DNA from 3 places in the Pseudoalteromonas sp. P1-7a genome. Region 2 is predicted to be linked to each of the others. Evidence: predicted binding sites of a transcription regulator. Region 2 holds the regulator's gene; each other region holds the start of a gene.

Region 1 (6,642 bases), on a different contig from region 2:
GTATTAAACAACAAAACAATACTTAAGTTTTAATTATTAAGTATTATTGTTTTATAGCGATGTCTATTTTTTGGCGTTTATGTCAAAAAACCGCCGCTATTACTTGCATCCATACAGATCTCGCTTACAATTTAGCTAATAAAATGAATTAGTGAAATTATGGCTCGCTAACTATGATCTTGATTTTAGATAATAATAATAACCGTGCAATAGGATTACATGCATCACTTACCTTTATTGGGGAAGCTGTGCAGTTGCTTGATGAAAATGACTTTGAAGAAGTATGTAGTAAGTATCAACAGCAAGAATGCATTGTTATTTTAGGCGCATTACAAAGCTTAGATCATGAAGGCTTAATTAAACGCTACCCAACCCTGCCTTTTTTACTCATTGGTGAAACACTCAAGCCATTATTAAGCATTGCTAATGTAGTGGGACTAATTTGTGAGCCGTTTAATCACGAAGTAACCACACAGTTATTACACGACTGCCAACAGTACCAACGTATGCTTCCTGGAAGTCACAAGCATCATAAGCCACATAAAACATTTGATGGTTTAGTAGGGGAAACTGACGCGGTTAAAAACGTACGCTTTTTGATAGAGCAAGTGGCTAAAACCGATGCAAACGTGCTTATTTTAGGCGAGTCGGGTACGGGTAAAGAGGTGGTTGCGCGTAATGTACATTTATTATCTAAACGCAATACGGGGCCATTTGTACCAGTAAACTGTGGTGCCATTCCAGGAGAGCTTCTTGAAAGTGAGTTATTCGGCCATGAAAAAGGGGCGTTTACCGGCGCTATTTCTGCACGTAAAGGGCGGTTTGAATTAGCGCAAGGCGGTACGCTGTTTTTAGATGAAATTGGCGACATGCCACTGCAAATGCAAGTTAAGCTACTTCGCGTATTACAAGAGCGTAGCTACGAGCGTGTAGGTGGCACAAAAGCGATTCAAGCAGATGTACGTGTTATTGCCGCTACCCACCGCAACCTTGAGGAAATGATTGAAAAGGGCAGCTTTAGGGAAGATTTATATTACCGTTTAAACGTGTTTCCTATTGAAAACCCGTCACTTAATGAGCGTGCTGACGACATACCTTTATTACTTAAAGAGCTAATGCGCCGTGTTAATGAGCAAAGTGGTACGTCGGCTAAATTTACAGAGCGCGCAGTTGAGAGTCTCAAAGAACATGCTTGGCCTGGTAATATCCGTGAGCTTGCTAATTTAGTGGAACGCATGGTGATTATGTTCCCTGAAAAAGTAGTGGATGTACCCGATTTACCTAATAAATACCGCTACATCGAGGTAGATGCCTACGAGCCTGAATACCCTGAAGAGCTACTTGAAAAAGATGCCTTTAACGATATTTTTAGCTCAGGTTTTAGCGATTATGATAATGAACCAGAGCCTGAATTTAGCCAACAGGGATCTGGCGTATTACCCGAAGAGGGCATTGAACTTAAAGAGTATTTAGCCGAGCTTGAAATAAGCTTAATTACCCAAGCGTTAGAGCGTTTTGATTACGTTGTTGCGCGCGCTGCAGAAATACTAGGTGTAAGGCGTACAACACTTGTCGAAAAAATGAAAAAGTACAATCTGTCACGAGATTAGTAGTATGCAAATGCTGATAGGTTTTTCGTTATTTATTACTCATTTTTGAGGAATTAATTTACGGGCTTTGCCCGTCACGCAAGCAAGCTTGGCGTCTATAAGATAAACGCAAACTTAAACTTTGACGGTAGACGCTGAGCTTGCTCGCGTAAAAAGCGCAGCTTTTAATTACTTAGACCCAAAAAAACGAGGTTAAATGAGAAACCACAGTTAGCTTACACGTTACTGCTCTAAAGCGAAGCGTCTCTTATCCTCTTTGTGAACAGATCACTTTTATGGTAATAAATCACTTATTAACCAAAAGCCTTTATAATTTCTTCTTTTCTAAAACAATCATTACTATGATCGTTTACCATGCCACAGGCCTGCATATGTGCGTACACCGTTGTAGGCCCTAAAAACTTGAAGCCTCGTTTTTTTAAATCTTTTGCAAATGCTTTTGATTCTTCGCTCATTGCAGGAGCGTCTTCATCACTATTTACATTATTAATAATTGGTTTATTGCCCACAAATCGCCATTGATAATGACTAAAGCTGCCAAACTCTTTTTGAATTTCGATAAACCGTTGAGCATTATTAATCGTGGCAGCTATTTTTAATCGGTTACGTACTATGTTCTTATCTTGCATTAACCGCTCTATATCACCGGCTGTAAGGTTAGCCACTTTTTGCACATCAAAGTTGGCAAATGCTTTTTTATACCCTGCACGCTTTTTTAAAATAGTGTACCAACTGAGTCCCGCTTGTGCTGATTCTAGCGTAATAAATTCAAATAATAGTGTGTCGTCATAAAGGGGCACCCCCCATTCTTCATCATGGTATTTCACATAGTCTGGTTTTGTGGTGTCGAGCCACGCACAACGGCATTTATTTTGCTCACTCATTATTATTCCTTTTTTTGTGCGTCATTTTTTTGTTACGCGTTATTGTAAGCTAACTAAATGAAAAATATATAAAATAATTTTGGTATAAATTCTGCATTAAGCCCTGTATCTACATCATTAAGAGATTTGATTATGGCCCTTGCGAGTGTACTTAAACCACAGTTTATTACTGCAAATCAGTATAACCCATGTTTACTTCAAGAAGAGTACATTGGTGAATTAAGTGATTTAAGACAACAAGCAAGTTGGCTGTCGCACTTAGTTGATACCATGCCAGCAGGTGTTGTTGTACTTGATGGCAAAGGCCTTATTGCAAAAGCCAATCAAATCGCGATTGATATGTTAGGCGAGCCGCTCGAAGGAGAGAAATGGTTTAACATTATTCAACGCTCTTTTCGTCCCCACCAAGATGATGGACATGAAGTGTCGCTCAAAGATGGCCGACTTATAAAACTTGATATTACTGCACTTGCGCCAGAGCCTGGCCAGCTTATATTAATGACCGATTTAACAGAAACCCGTCGTTTGCAAAAGCGTGTTGCACATATGCAACGTTTGAGTGCGCTTGGTAAAATGGTGGCATCGCTTGCGCACCAAGTGCGTACACCGCTTTCTGCAGCTATGTTATATGCTGCAAATTTAGGCTCAAAAAAGCTGCCTGAGTCATCGCGTGATAACTTTCAAACCAAGCTTATGTCGCGTTTAAAAGATTTAGAAACCCAAGTTAACGATATGCTGCTTTTTGCTAAAAGTGGTGAGCAGCAAGTGGTTGAGCAAGTGTCTATGCAGCAGCTTTTAAACGAAGTAAAACTAGGTGCTGATGCAATGGTGGCTTTAAATAACAGCGAACTTGCTGTTGAGTTACCAGAGCCAGATATAGAAATCACCGGTAATAAAACTGCGCTGGCCAGCGCTATTCAAAATCTTATTCACAATAGTATTCAAATTATTGGCAGCCAGGCAAAAGTGACCTTAAAAGCACAGCGAGATAGTAGCGAACCTGACACCGTACGTATTAGCGTATGCGATAACGGCCCTGGGGTAGAGCTGAGCCAAATAGAGAAAATTTTTGAACCGTTTTATACCACTAAAAGCCAAGGTACAGGGCTTGGGCTTGCTGTTGTAAGTTCTGTGGCAAATGCGCATCAAGGACGTGTTGAAGTGGTTAATAATGCCAATGGTGGTGCATGTTTTAGTTTATTGCTGCCCATATGCACGGCCTCAACGCAGGAGAAAACAGCATGAGCAATACAATACTGGTAGTTGAAGATGATGCAGGCTTAAGAGAAGCACTCATAGACACGTTAGAAATGTCAGGTATTGCCTGCGTTGCAGCGCAAAGTGCTGAGCAAGCCATGATCCAATTAAAGAAATCTGAGTTTTCATTGGTTGTAAGTGATGTGCAAATGGGCGCGATGAGCGGCCTAGATTTGCTCAGGAGCATTAAGCTTAACTACCCAGAACTCCCCGTATTAATGATGACAGCTTACGCAACGATTGATGATGCCGTAGAGGCAATGCGCTTAGGTGCAATTGATTATATGGCTAAACCATTTGCCCCTGAGGTGCTTTTAAATATGGTTAGCCGCTATTTACCCGAAAAACCAAAAGACACTGATGGCCCAATTGTAGCCGACCCCAGCAGTATTCAACTATTAGAGCTTGCAAGTAAAGTGGCTCGCTCAGATGCAAGTGTAATGGTGCTTGGCCCTAGTGGCTCAGGTAAAGAGGTATTAGCGCGATATATTCACGATAAATCAAACCGATGCGATGCGCCTTTTGTGGCAATTAATTGCGCGGCTATTCCCGAAAATATGCTTGAGGCCACCTTGTTTGGCTATGAAAAAGGCGCCTTTACTGGTGCAATACAAGCGTGCCCAGGTAAATTTGAGCAAGCCCAAGGTGGTACTATATTGCTTGATGAAATAACAGAAATGGACTTAGGGCTGCAAGCTAAACTATTAAGAGTATTACAAGAGCGTGAAGTTGAGCGTTTAGGTGCGCGCAAAACAATTTCACTCGATGTGAGAGTGCTCGCAACCAGTAACCGCGATCTTAAAGAAGCTGTTGCAGATAATAAGTTTAGAGAAGACTTATATTATCGCTTAAATGTATTCCCATTAATGTGGCGACCACTTAGTGAGCGCCCAGGCGATATAATTGTATTGGCTAAGCATTTAATAGAGCGCCATTTAGTTAAAAATAAAGAGCCGTTAGCAACGCTTGATAGCGATGCCGAGCAAAAACTATTGAGCCATACCTGGCCAGGTAATGTGCGCGAACTTGATAATGTAATTCAACGTGCGCTTATTTTGCGAACGGGCAGTGTAATTGGCGAGCAGGCTATTTTTATTGAAAATTTAATGCAAGCGTCAAGCACCACTGCGCCTACTCAGGTTATAGCGCCTGAGCAAGAGAGTACTCCCAGTGACGCATATTATGATGACAAAATAACGCCTGTAGAGGCGAGTAGCTCACTGCCGAGCGTAGATACTGGCAGCTATAAAGATGAGCTAAAAGATAAAGAGCATAAAATAATTTTAGAAACCCTCGCCCGTTGCCAAGGCAAACGTAAAGATGTTGCACAAACACTTGGCATCAGCCCGCGTACTTTACGTTATAAACTCGCACAAATGCGCGATTTAGGTATTTCACTACCCGCATAAACTAACTCTCCCTTCTGTACATAACCCTAAACTAACCACGCTTAGTTTAGGGTTGTCAAATCTCTGACTCTTAAAAATAATAGTTAACTGTATGTTATTAAAGGTTTATTTTTATGGCACGATTTGTGCTTTAATCCCTTTATGAACGTTAACTGCATTTGCCAGAGAAAATTATGAAAATTCAAAACAGCGCGTTATTCCAAGAAATGCAATCAATGGCCTTAGAAGCAGGCCATACAAATCAAATTAATAAGCTACCCACGCAAGCTCAGCCAACGTCATCGGCTCAATTTGGTGACTTACTAAGCGATGCATTAAATACGGTTAATGGCCTACAACAAGATGCGAAACAAAAAGTCGTGGCTGTTGAAATGGGTGACAGAAGTGTATCGCTTGCTGAGGCAATGATTGCTTCGCAAAAATCATCAGTGGCATTTGAGGCTACAGTACAAGTAAGAAATAAACTTGTTGAGTCATACCAAGAAATTATGAACATGCCTGTTTAAGTAGGTAGTGGAGAATTATTGTGGCGCAATCTAATCAATCAACAGATCTTGCTCTTGCTGGCGGCGGTATTGACCAAAGTGAAGACAACGAGCAACAAGAACAAAAGTCGGGCTACTTAAGCGCCTTAAATGGGGTTGATGTGCTTCGCCAAGTCACCCTAATTATTGCGCTGGCTATTTGTTTAGCTATTGCCATATTTGTGATTATTTGGGCGCGCCAACCCGATATGCGTCCGCTTGGCAAAATGCCTACAGAAGAGCTGATCCAAACACTTGATTTTTTAGATGCACAAAAAATTGACTACGAGCTAGACGGCAACGTTATTTCGGTTGATGAAAGCGAGTATCAAAACATTAAATTATTAATGGCGCGTGAAGGCTTAGAGCAAGGTCCTACCTCAGGCACCGATATCATAATGCAAGATATGGGTTTTGGTGTGAGCCAACGGCTCGAGCGTGAGCGCTTAAAACATGGCCGCGAGCAACAACTTGCCCGCACCATAGAAGAATTAAACAACGTTACTCGCGCTAAAGTTTTATTAGCCATCCCAAAAGAAAACGTATTCGCACGCAGAGAGAAAAAGCCATCAGCCACAGTGGTATTGACTCTTAAACGTGGCCGTACGCTTGATGGTGAAGAGATTGATTCAGTCGTTGATATGATTGCCTCTGCAGTACAAGGTCTCGAGCCAGCACGTGTGACAGTAACAGATCAAAACGGCCGTCTACTTAATTCTGGCTCACAAGACTCATTGGCAGCACGCTCTCGTAAAGAGTACGACATTGAAAGAAAGCGTGAGCAAGAGTATTTAGAAAAAATAGACAGTATTCTTATTCCTGTGGTTGGCTTGGGTAACTACACGGCGCAAGTTGATTTAAATATGGACTTTAGCTCAGTAGAGGAAACACAAAAACGCTACAACCCAGATTTACCAGCAGTCAGAAGCGAAACCACATTTGAAGAAAACAACATAGG
Region 2 (6,642 bases):
TGTTCTTTGGGGATATTACGAACATCGATACTAACAGCTATTTTGTCATAGTTATCTGAAACACTACGTACTAAAGAGGGCAGCAGGTTGACCGGGATATTATCTACGCAATAATAGCCTAAATCTTCAACCACACGTAAAGCAACCGATTTACCTGAACCGGAACGGCCGCTTATGATTATTAACTCCATTTATAGCCCTTAGTATTTACTACGATTGATCAACAATTACTTGATACAGTTCTGCATCGGTTTTAGCGTTTCGCAGCTGTTTGCAAAATTCTTTATTGCTCAGTTTATCAGCTATGGTTGCTAGAGTCTTTAGGTGCTGCTGGTTATCGCCATCTGGTACGATGAGTGCAACAAAAATATCAACAGGACAGTTATCAATAGCATCAAAGTTTACAGGCTTGTCACTAACGAGTACTAACGCAAGCGGTTCTTCTACGCCACCCATTCTGCCATGCGGAATTGCGATACCGCGGCCAATACCCGTACTACCTAGTTTTTCTCTGCTAGCTAGCGCATTAAGAATATCCTGTTGCGGTAAGTAAGGGAGCTTTTCATGAGCCAGCTCACTGATAAATTCTAAAATTCTTTTTTTACTACTAAAAAGGACCGCAGCTTTGCTGCAGTCCTGGCATACTAATGTACTTAATTTCATAATATTAGTGTCTAGCAAGCTTCTCTTTATGTTTTATGACTTGACGATCGAGCTTGTCAATCAACGAGTCTATAGCAGCATACATATCTTGGTGCTCTGTTGAGGCAAATAAATCTGCGCCGCTTACATGAATAGTCGCTTCTGCTTTTTGGTTGAGTTTTTCTACATCGAGAATGACATGCACATTGCTAATATGATCTGAGTGCCTTTCTAGCTTTGCAAATTTATTATTTACATAGTCTCTAAGTGAATCAGTTACTTCTACGTGACGACCAGTTAGGTTTAGTTGCATAAGCATTTCCTCTTTGTTTTTTACGTCTTATATCAAACTCTTTCTCTGATTTGACGGTGGAATAGCTAGCGATTCACGGTATTTTGCTATTGTGCGTCTAGCTACTTTAATTCCTTGCTCTGCCAATATATCCGCAATTTTACTATCACTCAATGGTTTGGCTGAGTTTTCCGCGGCAATTAGCTTTTTAATTAAGGCACGTATTGCGGTTGACGAACATTCGCCGCCGTTTTCAGTGCTTACGTGGCTTGAGAAAAAATATTTAAGCTCAAAAATACCACGTGGCGTATGCATATATTTTTGCGTAGTAACACGCGAAATTGTTGATTCGTGCATTTCTACCATTTCAGCAACATCGTTTAAAACCATTGGTTTCATGGCTTCGGGGCCATGTTCAAAAAACGCTTGTTGCTGTTTTACAATACAGTTTGTTACTTTTAGCAGCGTGTCGTTTCTGCTTTCAAGACTTTTTATAAACCATTTAGCTTCTTGCAGATGAGAGCGAATAAACTGGCTATCTCCACTAGATTTTACGGTACGTGACATGGCCGCATACTGACTATTTACGCGTATTTTTGGCATGCTATCTGGGTTTAGCTCTACCACCCAACGGCCCTTAATTTTTTTAACTGATACATCCGGTATGACATACTCAGACTCTTCCCTTACTATTGTATCTGCAGGTTTTGGGTTGAGGGTATGTATAAGAGTCATGACCTCTTTAAGCTCGTCTTCTTTAAGCTTAGTCTTTTTCATTAATGTACGATAGTCGCGTGCCGCTAATAGATCAATGTGATCGGTTAAGATCATTTTAGTTTGTTCTATAAAAGGGGTGTCTTTATCAAACTGATTAAGCTGAATACACAAGCACTCCTGTAAGCTTCGCGCGGCTATACCTACAGGGTCGAATAATTGAATACGTTTTAAAACGGCTTCTATTTCATCCAGTTCAACCTCAACGTCGTCATCGTTTTCTTGGTTAAAGCTTTCTAAAATTTCTTCACAACTTAGCGTTAAAATACCCGAGTCATCTACAGCTTCTACAATGGCTATAGCAATAGCTTCATCAGTGGGGCTAAAAGGAGTAAGCTGAAGTTGCCACATTAAGTACTCATGTAGCGTTTCAGTAGAGGCGCCCTGATAAATAGACTCATCTTCTGGCATTGGGCCTGAAGATGCCGCAGGGGCTGCACTCATGTACTCATCCCAAGTTACATCCATCGCCATATCATCGCTAACGGTGTCTTTATTTAAAGCTTCACCACTGTCTTGCTCGTATTCACTGGTTGTATCATCAGCCGATGCGCTTACGGTTACATCATCCGTATCTGCTTTTTGTTCATTTTTTCCAGCCGACTCTTCCGTGTAATCTTGCTCTTCTACTTCTAATAGCGGGTTGCTATCCAGTGCTTCTTGTATTTCTTGCTGGAGATCCAATGTACTGAGCTGCAGCAAGCGAATCGCTTGTTGCAATTGTGGAGTCATTGTAAGTTGCTGGCCCATGCGCAGCTGTAATGATTGCCTCATGTATCTCTAACAATCCTTTTATGTTGTTATAATTAATATTAGCAGATGCTTGTAGGTGTGGCTTAAATGTTACAGCCTAAATTGCTCGCCTAAATAAACATCGCGTACAGTTTTGTCATTTAATACGTGTTCTGGGGTGCCAGATGCAATTAGCTCCCCATGAGAAACAATGTAGGCTTTTTCACAAACATCAAGGGTTTCTCTTACATTGTGATCGGTAATTAATACGCCAATGCCACGATTTTTAAGATGTTCTATTATTTTCTTTATATCTAACACTGAAATCGGATCAACACCAGCAAAAGGCTCATCCAACAAAATAAATTTAGGGTTCGCTGCGAGTGCTCTGGCTATCTCTACACGGCGGCGTTCACCACCAGAAAGCGCCATACCTTGGCTATCACGTATATGTTGAATGCTAAATTCATCAAGTAAGTTGTTAAGCGTTTCTTCTCGCGCGGCTTTATTTAGCTCTTTGCGCGTTTCTAAAATAGCCATTAAATTTTGATAAACTGTTAGCTTTCTAAATATAGATGACTCTTGCGGCAAATAGCCAATGCCTAAGCGAGCACGACTGTGCATAGGTAATAACGTGATGTCGTTATCATCAATAGATATTTTACCTTTGTCGCTAGGTACTAACCCTACAATCATGTAAAAGGTGGTGGTTTTACCTGCGCCATTAGGGCCTAATAAGCCCACTATGCTGCCGGCTTCTACCTCAAGGCCTACATTTTTTACAACTTGGCGGCCTTTATAGCTTTTTGCTAATAGTTCTGCTTTTAAGGTGCTCATGGTTGACCTTCGTTACCTGTTTTTTCTTTAATATTTGCTTCAACAGGCACTAAAATTGTGTGGACACGATCCGTTGAGTTTTCGTCTTTTTCTGCGCTAATAAGCTGCTGCTGCATATCGTAGGTAATACTTTTAGCATTAATTTTTTGACCGGCTTGCGCGACTTCGGCATCCCCAACAAGTGTTAAAAAGCGCTTTGCTACGTCGTAACGTACTTCGTTTGCACTGGCACTCATTACGGTACCATCGTCTTGTTTTTCTTCGAAGTAGGCAGGGCTGCCAGTGGCAATAAGCAGTTGTTTGTTATCCCCTAGGTCTTCACGTTTATGTACTTCGAGTCGGTCGGCTGTAATTTTGCGGTTCCCATGCACAATTTCGACGTTTTTTTCAAAAATACCTACGTTTTCTTTAAGTTGACCTTCTTGACGGTCTGCACTAATAGAAATTTGGTTTGCTGGCGGTTGAGCAGCAGGCTCAGCAGCAGAAGCGCTAAATGCCAGCATCAGCGATGGGATAATAAGTATTTTAGTGAGTTTATTGGTCATAATATATTGTTCGCGTATGGTTAATTAGTTTTATTACTTCGGTTTTTAAATCGGCTTCAAGGCCTTTACCGACAATCTTTAAATTTGGCCCAGTGACAACCACTGGCTGCTCAGAGCGCATTGTTAGCGCTTTAATGTCGACTTCGATGTTGTCGGCATTGATGTTATCTATCATGGCGTTATCAACTAAATTTTTGGCAACCACGTTGCCTTCTAAAATAAGTTGTTTATCTTCGTAAAGCGTTGCTTCGTCAGCGTTTATTCGCCATGTTTGTGTTTCGTTATATAAAGTAAAAATAGGCTTTTCAAAAAATGTAAAACCAAGTTGTTGGTACAGCTCCATTTTAGCCGCGGTAACTTTATGGCTTATTTTACCTTGCTCGTCATAGGTTGTTTGCTTAAGCTCTATAGCGGTGTAATCAGGCTTTGCAATGACTTCTGGTTCTTGCTCTGGTGCTACATTGCTTTGCGTAAAATAAGGGTACCAAAGCCAAACCATACAGCCGATGAATAACACACTGAGTATAACGCGTGCTGCATTCATGAACTGGTACCTTGTGTAGTAAGTGCTATACCGTTTTCGAGCATGAGTAAATCTGTGAGCTCTCTCACTGCACCAAAGCCACCAGGCATTTGTGTAGTGTAATGCGATAAGCGTTTAATTAGCGGGTGCGCATCGTTTACTGCGACGGCAAAACCAACGCGCTCCATGACGGGCATGTCAGGTCCATCATCGCCAATATAGGCTATTTGTTCATCAGTTAACTTTAAAGTGTTTTTGAGTTCTTGATAAGCAATAAGTTTGTCTTCTTGGCCTTGATAAATATGCTGTACGGTTAAGCTGCTCATGCGAGCTTGCACTATTTTTGAATGACGCCCCGTAATAACCGCAACTTCAAAACCGCTATTGATCAGTGCCTTAATGCCAAAACCATCTTTTGTATTAAATGCTTTTAACTCTTCGCCTTGGTTACCGAGGTAAATTCGGCCATCAGAAAATACACCATCAATATCGCATATGAGTAGTTTTACTTTTTTGGCGCGTGCTCTGGCATCATCGCTTAGCGGTTGATAGAGATCTTCAAATTGCATTTATAATACTCCTGCTTTTAAGAGGTCTTGCATATTTAAGGCGCCCACAGGCTGGTTTTGCTCATTAACTATGATTAAACCATTAATCCGCTTATTTTCCATTATATTTAGTGCTTCTGCTGCAAGCATATCGGCCGTGGCGGTGGTGCATGACTTAGTCATAACTTGGTTAATAGCGGTGTTATGTATATCAACTTTTTGCTCTAAAATACGACGTAAGTCGCCGTCGGTAAAAAGGCCAGCAAGCTGTTGATTGTTATCTACAATAGCAGTCATGCCTAGCCCTTTGGCAGACATTTCTATTAACGCGTCTTTAATTGTTTGCGTTACACCTATAATAGGGGTGTTTGTGCCGCTGTGCATTACATCTTTTAAAGTGAGCAACAATCGCTTACCTAAGCTGCCGCCAGGGTGAGAGAGTGCAAAGTCATCGGCGGTAAAACCGCGTGCTTCTAAAAGCGCAACCGCCATTGCATCACCCATTGCTAAAGTGGCTGTGGTGCTTGCTGTTGGCGCTAAACCTAACAAACATGCTTCTTGTTCTACCTTTATGCATACGTGCACATCGGCAAGTGTTGCCATAGTAGAAAGCGGGTTGCCCGTCATCGATATTATTTTTGCACCGAGGCGTTTTAGCACCGGAATAATATTTAGTACTTCACTGGTTTCGCCCGAGTTTGATATAAGCATAACCACATCATTTTTGGTTATCATGCCTAAATCACCATGACTTGCTTCGCCTGGGTGAACAAAAAAAGCAGGGCTGCCTGTACTGGCAAGGGTAGCAGCAATTTTATTACCAATATGGCCTGATTTACCCATACCAATAACAATAATGCGGCCTTGGCAATCAAACATGGCCTGACACGCATTATTAAAGTTTTCATCAACGTATTGTTTAATATCCGCAAGCGCTTGGCGTTCTATGTTTAATACGCGTAAACCTTGCTCTATAAAGTTTAGTTGTGCCATTGTTACCCTACTTGACTAAAAATATAACCTTGGTACGCCAAAAATGCGATGAGTAATAGACCACCTTCTACTCTATTGATACGCTGAGAACCTCTAAAGTTCAATGACATAATAATAAGCGCAAGCGTTGCACCCAACATAATAAGTATGTCGCGGTTTGCAAGTGATGGGTCGACCACTGATGGGTTAATAATACCTGCAAGCGGCAATACCGCTAGAATATTAAATATATTTGAGCCAACAATATTACCTAGCGCTAAATCGTCTTCGTTTTTAAGAACGCCTGCAACAGAAGCCGCAAGTTCAGGCAAGCTTGTGCCAATGGCAATAATAGTTAAACCAATAACTAAATCGCTTAAACCAAAGTATTTTGCTATATCGACAGCTGAACCAACTAAAAAATGGGAGCTTACAGGCAATAAAACCATACCGACAATAAGCCAAAATATTGCTTTTTTAGTGGGAACATCATTAGGGACTTCATCGCATGCTTCTGAAACAAATGGATCATCTTGGTTTTTAGCTCGTAGGGATACAATAATTAAACCACCAATAAACACAATAAAAGCGACTAATAAGGCGATACCTTCGGTGAGTGAAAAGTAGTTATCTGAAAACACATACCACGTAGCCAATGATGCCAACATTACGAGCGGCATTTCGCGTTTTAACGTACTTGAGGAAACACTCAGCGGGCGCAGCAGTGCAGTTATCCCTAACACAAGTAATATATTTGTTATATTTGAGCCCACCGCG
Region 3 (6,642 bases), on a different contig from region 2:
GCGTGGCGATTACTTACACTTTAATCAACACGAAGGGCCGGTTGCTTTGCAACTGGGTGGCTCAGACCCCGATGCGCTTGCTAAATGTGCAAGACTTGCGGGTGAGCGTGGCTACGATGAAATTAACCTAAATGTAGGCTGCCCATCAGATAGGGTACAAAACGGGCGCTTTGGTGCTTGCTTAATGGCTGAGCCTGATCTGGTTGCACAATGTGTTGCAGCAATGAAAAGCGAAGTAGATATTCCGGTTACGGTAAAAACGCGCATTGGTATTGATGAACAAGACTCGTATGAGTTTTTATGCGCGTTAATTGAAGCTAGCCATAAAGTTGGCTGTGATGACTTTATTATTCATGCCCGTAAAGCGTGGTTGAATGGCTTAAGTCCTAAAGAAAACCGTGAAGTCCCGCCGCTTGATTACCCACGTGTTTATCAGCTAAAAAAAGACTACCCACAGCTCGATTTAAGTATTAACGGCGGTGTTAAAACGATTGAAGAAAGCCTTGCGCATTTAGCGCACATAGACGGCGTTATGATTGGCCGCGAAGCATATAGCAACCCATTTATGCTTAATGAAGTGGATGAAAAAATTTACGGTGAGGTGGCTAATACCCAAACGCGTCACGATGTGGTGCGTGCTATGTACGATTACATCGAAGAAGAAATGCGTTTAGGTGCTAATTTTTGGCATATAGCACGTCATATGTTGGGGATTTTTCAGGGGCAGCCTGGGGCGCGCGGATTTAGACGTCACCTTTCAGAAAATGGCCATGGTAAACAGGCTGATTTGTCGGTTATGGATAAAGCATTGAGTTTTGTACCCGAATAAACTTAAGCCGTATAAATTTTAAATTAAGCCACTTTTTAGTGGCTTTTTTGATCCTAAAATTTAGTCAAAAGATCAAAATATTAGTTAATTACACTTTTCTATGTTCAGCTTATGGTCACTTGCAATGACACCTTTTAAATTTTAAGTGTATGTTTTGAAAGTATAATATTTATTTTTTAAGAGTTTGGCATAACTCTTGGAATCGTCTTGTTGTTATCAATTAAAACAATGGGACAAAACAATGAGTGTATTTAATCGCGTAAATGACGTTATCAAATCAAATATAGCAGCCATGCTAGATAAAGCTGAAGACCCTGAAAAGCTTCTCAACCTTATGTTAAGTGAAATGCAAGAGGCATTAAATGAGTGCAGAAGCACTGCTGCTGCCTTACTGTGTGAAGAAAAAACGCTTAAACGCCAAATCGCACAAAAACAAAAAGATTTAACCTCATGGCAAACAAAGGCAGAGCTTGCCGTTGCTAAAAACCGTGATGATTTAGCCAAGTCTGCCTTGTTAGAAAAACAACAAGTACACGACAAAATTGCTGAAAAAAGCACGCAGCTAGATGAGCTTAAAGAGTCGATAAAGAAAATTACAGCGGATTGTGAACGTTTACAACAAAAAATGGCGCACGCTAAAACTAAACAAGCGCAATTAATAAAACGCCACGATATTGTTGTTGCACGTGAAAAAGTGAATATGCAATTACACAGCGACAATGTTGCCAATGCCTTGTCTCGCTTTGAAATGATAGAGCAAAAAGTGGAAGGCATAGAGGCACAAGTTGATGCTTATGAACTTACACATACGGCACGTTCAACCGCTGAGCAAATAGCGTCTTTAGAAAAAAATGAAAAAATAGATGCAGAGCTGGCTCGTTTAAAAGCCAGTGTTAAACATAATAATATCAATACAACAGTGCCAAACGCCTAGGGAGTTGAGTATGAATAACTTTAAAACACAGCGTGGTTGGTACAAAGACTCGCTTAATAAAAAAATATCGGGCGTTTGTAGTGGTTTAGCGCGTCGCCTTGATTTTCCGGTGTGGTCAACACGCTTAGTGACTATTTTATTATTTATAAGTTTTCCGTTTGCAGTGGCGCTTGGTTACTTTATAGCTCATTGTTGCCTTGAAGAGCGGGCGTATTAGGAGAGGGATATGAAAACCTTAGCAATATGTGTTGTTGTTTATGTATTACTTTTTACAGATGCGGTGTCGTTAATACATTTTGATTCATGGCAGTTCCCGTTGTGGATTGCAGATATGAGCTGGGTAGGACTAGAGTTGGCCGGCGTATTAGTTGCCATTATTGCTGTAGTAGCTGTTATGGCTTTAATAACCATGGGGTTAATTGGCGCAGGGGTTGTTGCATTAGTTGGCACCATTTTGGCGCTGTTATTTGGCTCGGTAATGATAGCGTGGCCTTTATTATTTGTAGCTGTACTGTGTTGGTTGGTGCTCGATAACAAAAAAGTAACCTCTTGAGCCTTAATTTAACTGACTATTATTAGTTAACTATGTTAAATTTAAAGTGAAATTTATGCTTTCACAAGGAACAAAGCGATGATGAAGCAGTGCTTTTTTATGGCCTCGGCGTTAATGTTTAATGTGTTTTCGTCATCGGTTGCTGCACATGCTGGGCACAGCCACGATACAGACGAAGCTAAACTTGAAGTAAGCCATGCGCAAGTAAGAGCGTTTTTGCCTGGCAGTAAATCGAGTGTTGGCTATTTAACAATTTCTAACCACGGTGGCGGTGTTGCTAAATTAACCAAAGCAACCATTGAAGGTTTAGGCAGAGTAGAGATTCATGAGCATACACATGTCAATGGTATGATGAAAATGCAACAAGTTAACGCTGTTACCATTAAGGGCCATGAAAGTTTAAGCTTTCAGCCTGGTGGTTACCATTTAATGGTATTTGATCCACAAGAACCACTAAAAGTAGGGCAAGAACGTAAACTCACGCTATATTTTAGTGACGGTAATCGCTTGTTTACTAATGCTCAGGTGGTCTCACTTGAAGCGCAAGCCGCGAATTCTAAGCCATCTAAAAAACAACACGCTCATCACTAGGAGGATAAATGTCGCAACACAAAGGAAAAATAGCTGGTGCATTGATTGCGCTGCTTATTATTTTTTACGCTATTGCTGTTTATTGGAGTATTGAGCCGGCACGCTTTAACGTGGTTACTCATGCAAAAGAGACGGCACAAGCGCGTAGTGAAAAAATGGTAACGGGCTACACAACAACCACAACACTCATTACTGTTGCTAGCACTTTACTTGATAAGCAAGGTGGCTATTTATCAAACGATGTAATGCCCCCAAGTGTGATAATGGATGATATGCCTGCATGGGAATATGGCGCGCTTGAAATGGTGCGTGATTTAGCCCTATCTATGCGTAAAGATTTTAGCCGTTCGCAGTCGCAATCAACCGAACATGAAGCGCTTAAAAAAGCGCAGCCGCAGTTTAATATTAGCTCTGAGGCATGGGCTTGGCCAAGTGCCGAGGGAGAGTACCAAAAGGGAATTGACTATTTAGTAGTATACCGCTCACAAATTGCTAACGAGCATGAGCGAGATAGTCAATTTTACTCACGTGCAGATAACCTACGTAGCTGGTTAAAAGAAGCCGAAAAGCGTTTAGGTAGTTTAAGCCAGCGTTTAAGTGCAAGTGTTGGCCAAGACAAGGTAAATACTGATTTAGCAGGTAACTCATCTAACACGCAGGCAACCTATTCACCACTTCAGCAACAAGTAAGGACGTCGTGGTGGGAAATAGACGATGTATTTTACGAGTCGCGTGGTGCAACGTGGGCGTTATTACACTTTTTACAAGCGGTTGAATACGACTTTGCAGATGTACTTGAAAAGAAAAACGCCCGTGTAAGCTTACAGCAAATTATACGTGAGCTTGAGGCAACACAAGAAACCGTGTGGAGCCCAATGATTTTAAATGGGAATGGCTTTGGCTTTGTAGCAAATCATTCTTTAGTAATGGCAAATTATATTTCAAGAGCCAATGCGGCTTTAATCGAACTTAGCGAACTACTAGCTCAAGGATAAAAAATGAAAAAGTATTGTTTAGCAGCTGCCCTTTCCATGGCATGTTTAGCCCCTGCAGCACAGGCAGACACTTTATTAGGTTTATATGTAGGTGTTGATGGCTGGCAGTCAGATAATGACGGTCAGTTTTCTTACAAAGATAACGCACCACAAGATTTTAATTTTGAAGACGAAACTTTTATTAGCTACTATGCGGCGCTAGAACACCCAGTGCCATTAGTTCCTAACCTAAAGCTTAAATATACAGAGCTTGAACTTAATGGTTCTGCAACCCTTACTGATACGTTTAGCTTTAATGGCTCAGATTATGTGGTTGGTACAACGGCAAACACATTAAGTGATTTAACTCATATTGATTACATTCTTTATTACGAAATTTTTGATAACGATTTAATTTCAATTGATTTAGGCTTAAACGCAAAGCAGTTTGACGGTGACGTTGTTGTCACTGGTACTACTCAGCAAGGTGGTACTAACTTCTCTGAAACTGTTGATTTTTCAGGTTTTGTACCACTTGCGTACGGCCGCGCTGAAGCAGGCTTACCCTTTACAGGTTTAAGTGTGTTTTTTGAAGGCAGCTTTTTAGCTATCGACGATAGCAAAGTACAAGACTATCAAGTAGGCGTAGCGTATGAACTTATTGATAACCTGGCTGTAGATGTTGCAGTTAAAGCGGGTTACCGTTCTATGACGCTTGAGCTTGATGATGTTGACGATATTAATACCGATATTGACGCATCAGGCCCATTTGCGGGTATTCAGGTTCACTTTTAATTAGTGAGCTTATAACGTGGTGTGCTATTTATTAGCATGCCACGTTAAATCAAACTCACCCTCCAGTGCATTATTAATTAATTGCTTATACACCTTATTTATAGGGTAGTTTATGAGTTTAGAAAGCTCATCGCCAGTTTGCGTAAACTTATAATAGCTTAATACCAAGTCACTGCTTTTAGCTTTTAATGTCACTTTTTGCGATAAAAACGACAGGGTGAGTTCTTGGCCTGCTTTTAATACCGCCGATTCTATCTCTTTTCTGTAGAGTAAATTAAGATCCATAAGCGTTAGAATATCAGGAAAGCTGATCCCCGTTTTTCCTAAATTAAGCGACACCTTATTACCTTTTCGTAACAAGTCAAAAAGCGATGGCTTTTTATAAAACCCTAATAAAATAAAGTGGCTGTCATCTTTTGCGTTGTAGCTGCTCAGCGATACACATTTTTGTAATGCATCTGCTTCACGTTGGGTCATGTGTTTGAGTGTTTGTAAGCTTTTTATAGAAAAAGTACCTGGGTTGAGTGTCTCACCAGTTAAAATTTTAGCCCACAATGTTTGCATTGACTCGTTAGAGGTGTCTTCACATAGGGCAATAAAGCGCTCAATCCAGTCGGCATCGGGTTGCTTATTACTTGCCACGTCGGGGCAAAATTCCATGGCTTTAGCTAAAATGGTTTCTATGTTTTGTTGCTGTTTTATAAGCAGTAAATCTTGGCGCTTTTGGGCGCGCGCTAAAATAGGGTTATCACTATTTATGTGATAAAGCGGGTTTAGATCGCCTTTCGAACCGTAACTTTGATTTGTACTTGGTTGCCCAGTATTGCTGGTTATTTTTTTTACAGGGTAGCCAAGTAAAGACTCAATTATATTAGCAAGATTAATTCTCGCTTGGGCTGATTTTACTGTCATTTGTATCCAGCTGAGTTTTTTGGTCGCGTAATTGCGCCACTGTTTGTAAGTTATTTAAGCCAAGCGACACCGTATTGCTTAATACGTACTCGCTTAAAATCGATAGATAACCTGAGATTAGCGAGGCGTTTGTTTGGCCATTAATTTTACAAGTTACATTTACCCTATCTTCTACGTCGTTAAAGGTAATTTCACCTTCAATAATATGTTCATTTTTTAAAAGCGCATTAAAGGTCATTCTATTTTTTGAAAGCGAAGTAATGGTCATTTCACCGTATCCCCAATCGCTTTGCCACGATTGATGCGCGCCTATACCTCTGATGGGCTCGCCGAGCGCAAAACGAATGCTTGGGTCTACTTTGCCCCAAGGTGACCATGTATGCCATAGGCTAAAGTCTGACACGAGCGATTTAACAGTTTCTACTTTGGCATTTATTTGTATGCTTTTATTGACGCTGTAATTTTGCGGAAGCGTTAAACCAATCAAAATAGCCACTAAAATTAACAATGAGAGCGTTTTTATTAGGGTTTTAAAAAATTTAATATGCACACCTTTTACGAGTTTTTTAGTTTGAAATATAACAACTTTTTATTAATCGACTATAGTATGAATTAGCCTATAAACCAAAAAATATATTTTTAGTACATAGGTATGAGGTTATTTAAGCATTAAAACTGATAAAGGGAAGATAATGTCGTCAGAACAAAGCGATTTTTTATTTTTAGCGCCAGACAGCGAAGAAGAAATAACCCCAGAGGTATCTGACTTTTGGGATGTTTTGATCGTTGATGACGATCCTGAAATACATTCAGTGACTAAGCTCGCGTTGTCGGGCGTAGAGTTTTGGGGAGCAGGGCTACGTTTTCATGATGCATATTCCGGCAGCGAAGCCATCGAAATACTCAAAAACAATAATACAATATCTGTCATATTTTTAGATGTAGTGATGGAATCTGATGATGCGGGTTTGCAAGTTGTTAAGCGTGTACGCGAAGAGCTTAATAATCAACATGTACGAATTATTTTACGTACAGGCCAAGCGGGTAACACCCC

The links. Region 2 encodes sigma-54, which starts transcription at its own class of promoters, with help from an activator protein. Its sites were predicted from a motif close to GTTGGCACGNNNNTNGNNT; they were not measured.
Region 1: the regulator sigma-54 is predicted to act here: its motif matches at 5,273-5,291, upstream of fliE (flagellar hook-basal body complex protein FliE).
Region 3: the regulator sigma-54 is predicted to act here: its motif matches at 1,013-1,031, upstream of AN389_RS13210 (PspA/IM30 family protein).

The regions. Positions count from the first base shown of each region.
Region 1 covers NZ_LKDU01000014.1:27,489-34,130, forward strand. The annotation lists gene AN389_RS10565 (sigma-54-dependent Fis family transcriptional regulator) at 174-1,610, shown strand; gene AN389_RS10570 (DNA-3-methyladenine glycosylase I) at 1,904-2,494, opposite strand; gene AN389_RS10575 (PAS domain-containing sensor histidine kinase) at 2,627-3,739, shown strand; gene AN389_RS10580 (sigma-54 dependent transcriptional regulator) at 3,736-5,160, shown strand; gene fliE (flagellar hook-basal body complex protein FliE) at 5,334-5,666, shown strand; gene fliF (flagellar basal-body MS-ring/collar protein FliF) at 5,687-6,642, shown strand, end outside.
Region 2 covers NZ_LKDU01000005.1:83,912-90,553, reverse strand. The annotation lists gene rapZ (RNase adapter RapZ) at 1-191, opposite strand, end outside; gene AN389_RS05715 (PTS sugar transporter subunit IIA) at 211-663, opposite strand; gene hpf (ribosome hibernation promoting factor) at 668-955, opposite strand; gene AN389_RS05705 (RNA polymerase factor sigma-54) at 983-2,482, opposite strand; gene lptB (LPS export ABC transporter ATP-binding protein) at 2,552-3,277, opposite strand; gene lptA (lipopolysaccharide transport periplasmic protein LptA) at 3,274-3,822, opposite strand; gene lptC (LPS export ABC transporter periplasmic protein LptC) at 3,812-4,366, opposite strand; gene kdsC (3-deoxy-manno-octulosonate-8-phosphatase KdsC) at 4,363-4,914, opposite strand; gene AN389_RS05680 (KpsF/GutQ family sugar-phosphate isomerase) at 4,915-5,886, opposite strand; gene AN389_RS05675 (calcium/sodium antiporter) at 5,889-6,642, opposite strand, start outside.
Region 3 covers NZ_LKDU01000021.1:37,181-43,822, reverse strand. The annotation lists gene dusA (tRNA dihydrouridine(20/20a) synthase DusA) at 1-829, shown strand, start outside; gene AN389_RS13210 (PspA/IM30 family protein) at 1,071-1,763, shown strand; gene AN389_RS13205 (PspC domain-containing protein) at 1,774-1,980, shown strand; gene AN389_RS13200 (hypothetical protein) at 1,990-2,316, shown strand; gene AN389_RS13195 (copper chaperone PCu(A)C) at 2,395-2,907, shown strand; gene AN389_RS13190 (DUF2333 family protein) at 2,916-3,902, shown strand; gene AN389_RS13185 (TIGR04219 family outer membrane beta-barrel protein) at 3,906-4,676, shown strand; gene AN389_RS13180 (TIGR03899 family protein) at 4,701-5,588, opposite strand; gene AN389_RS13175 (SRPBCC family protein) at 5,557-6,138, opposite strand; gene AN389_RS13170 (EAL domain-containing protein) at 6,281-6,642, shown strand, end outside.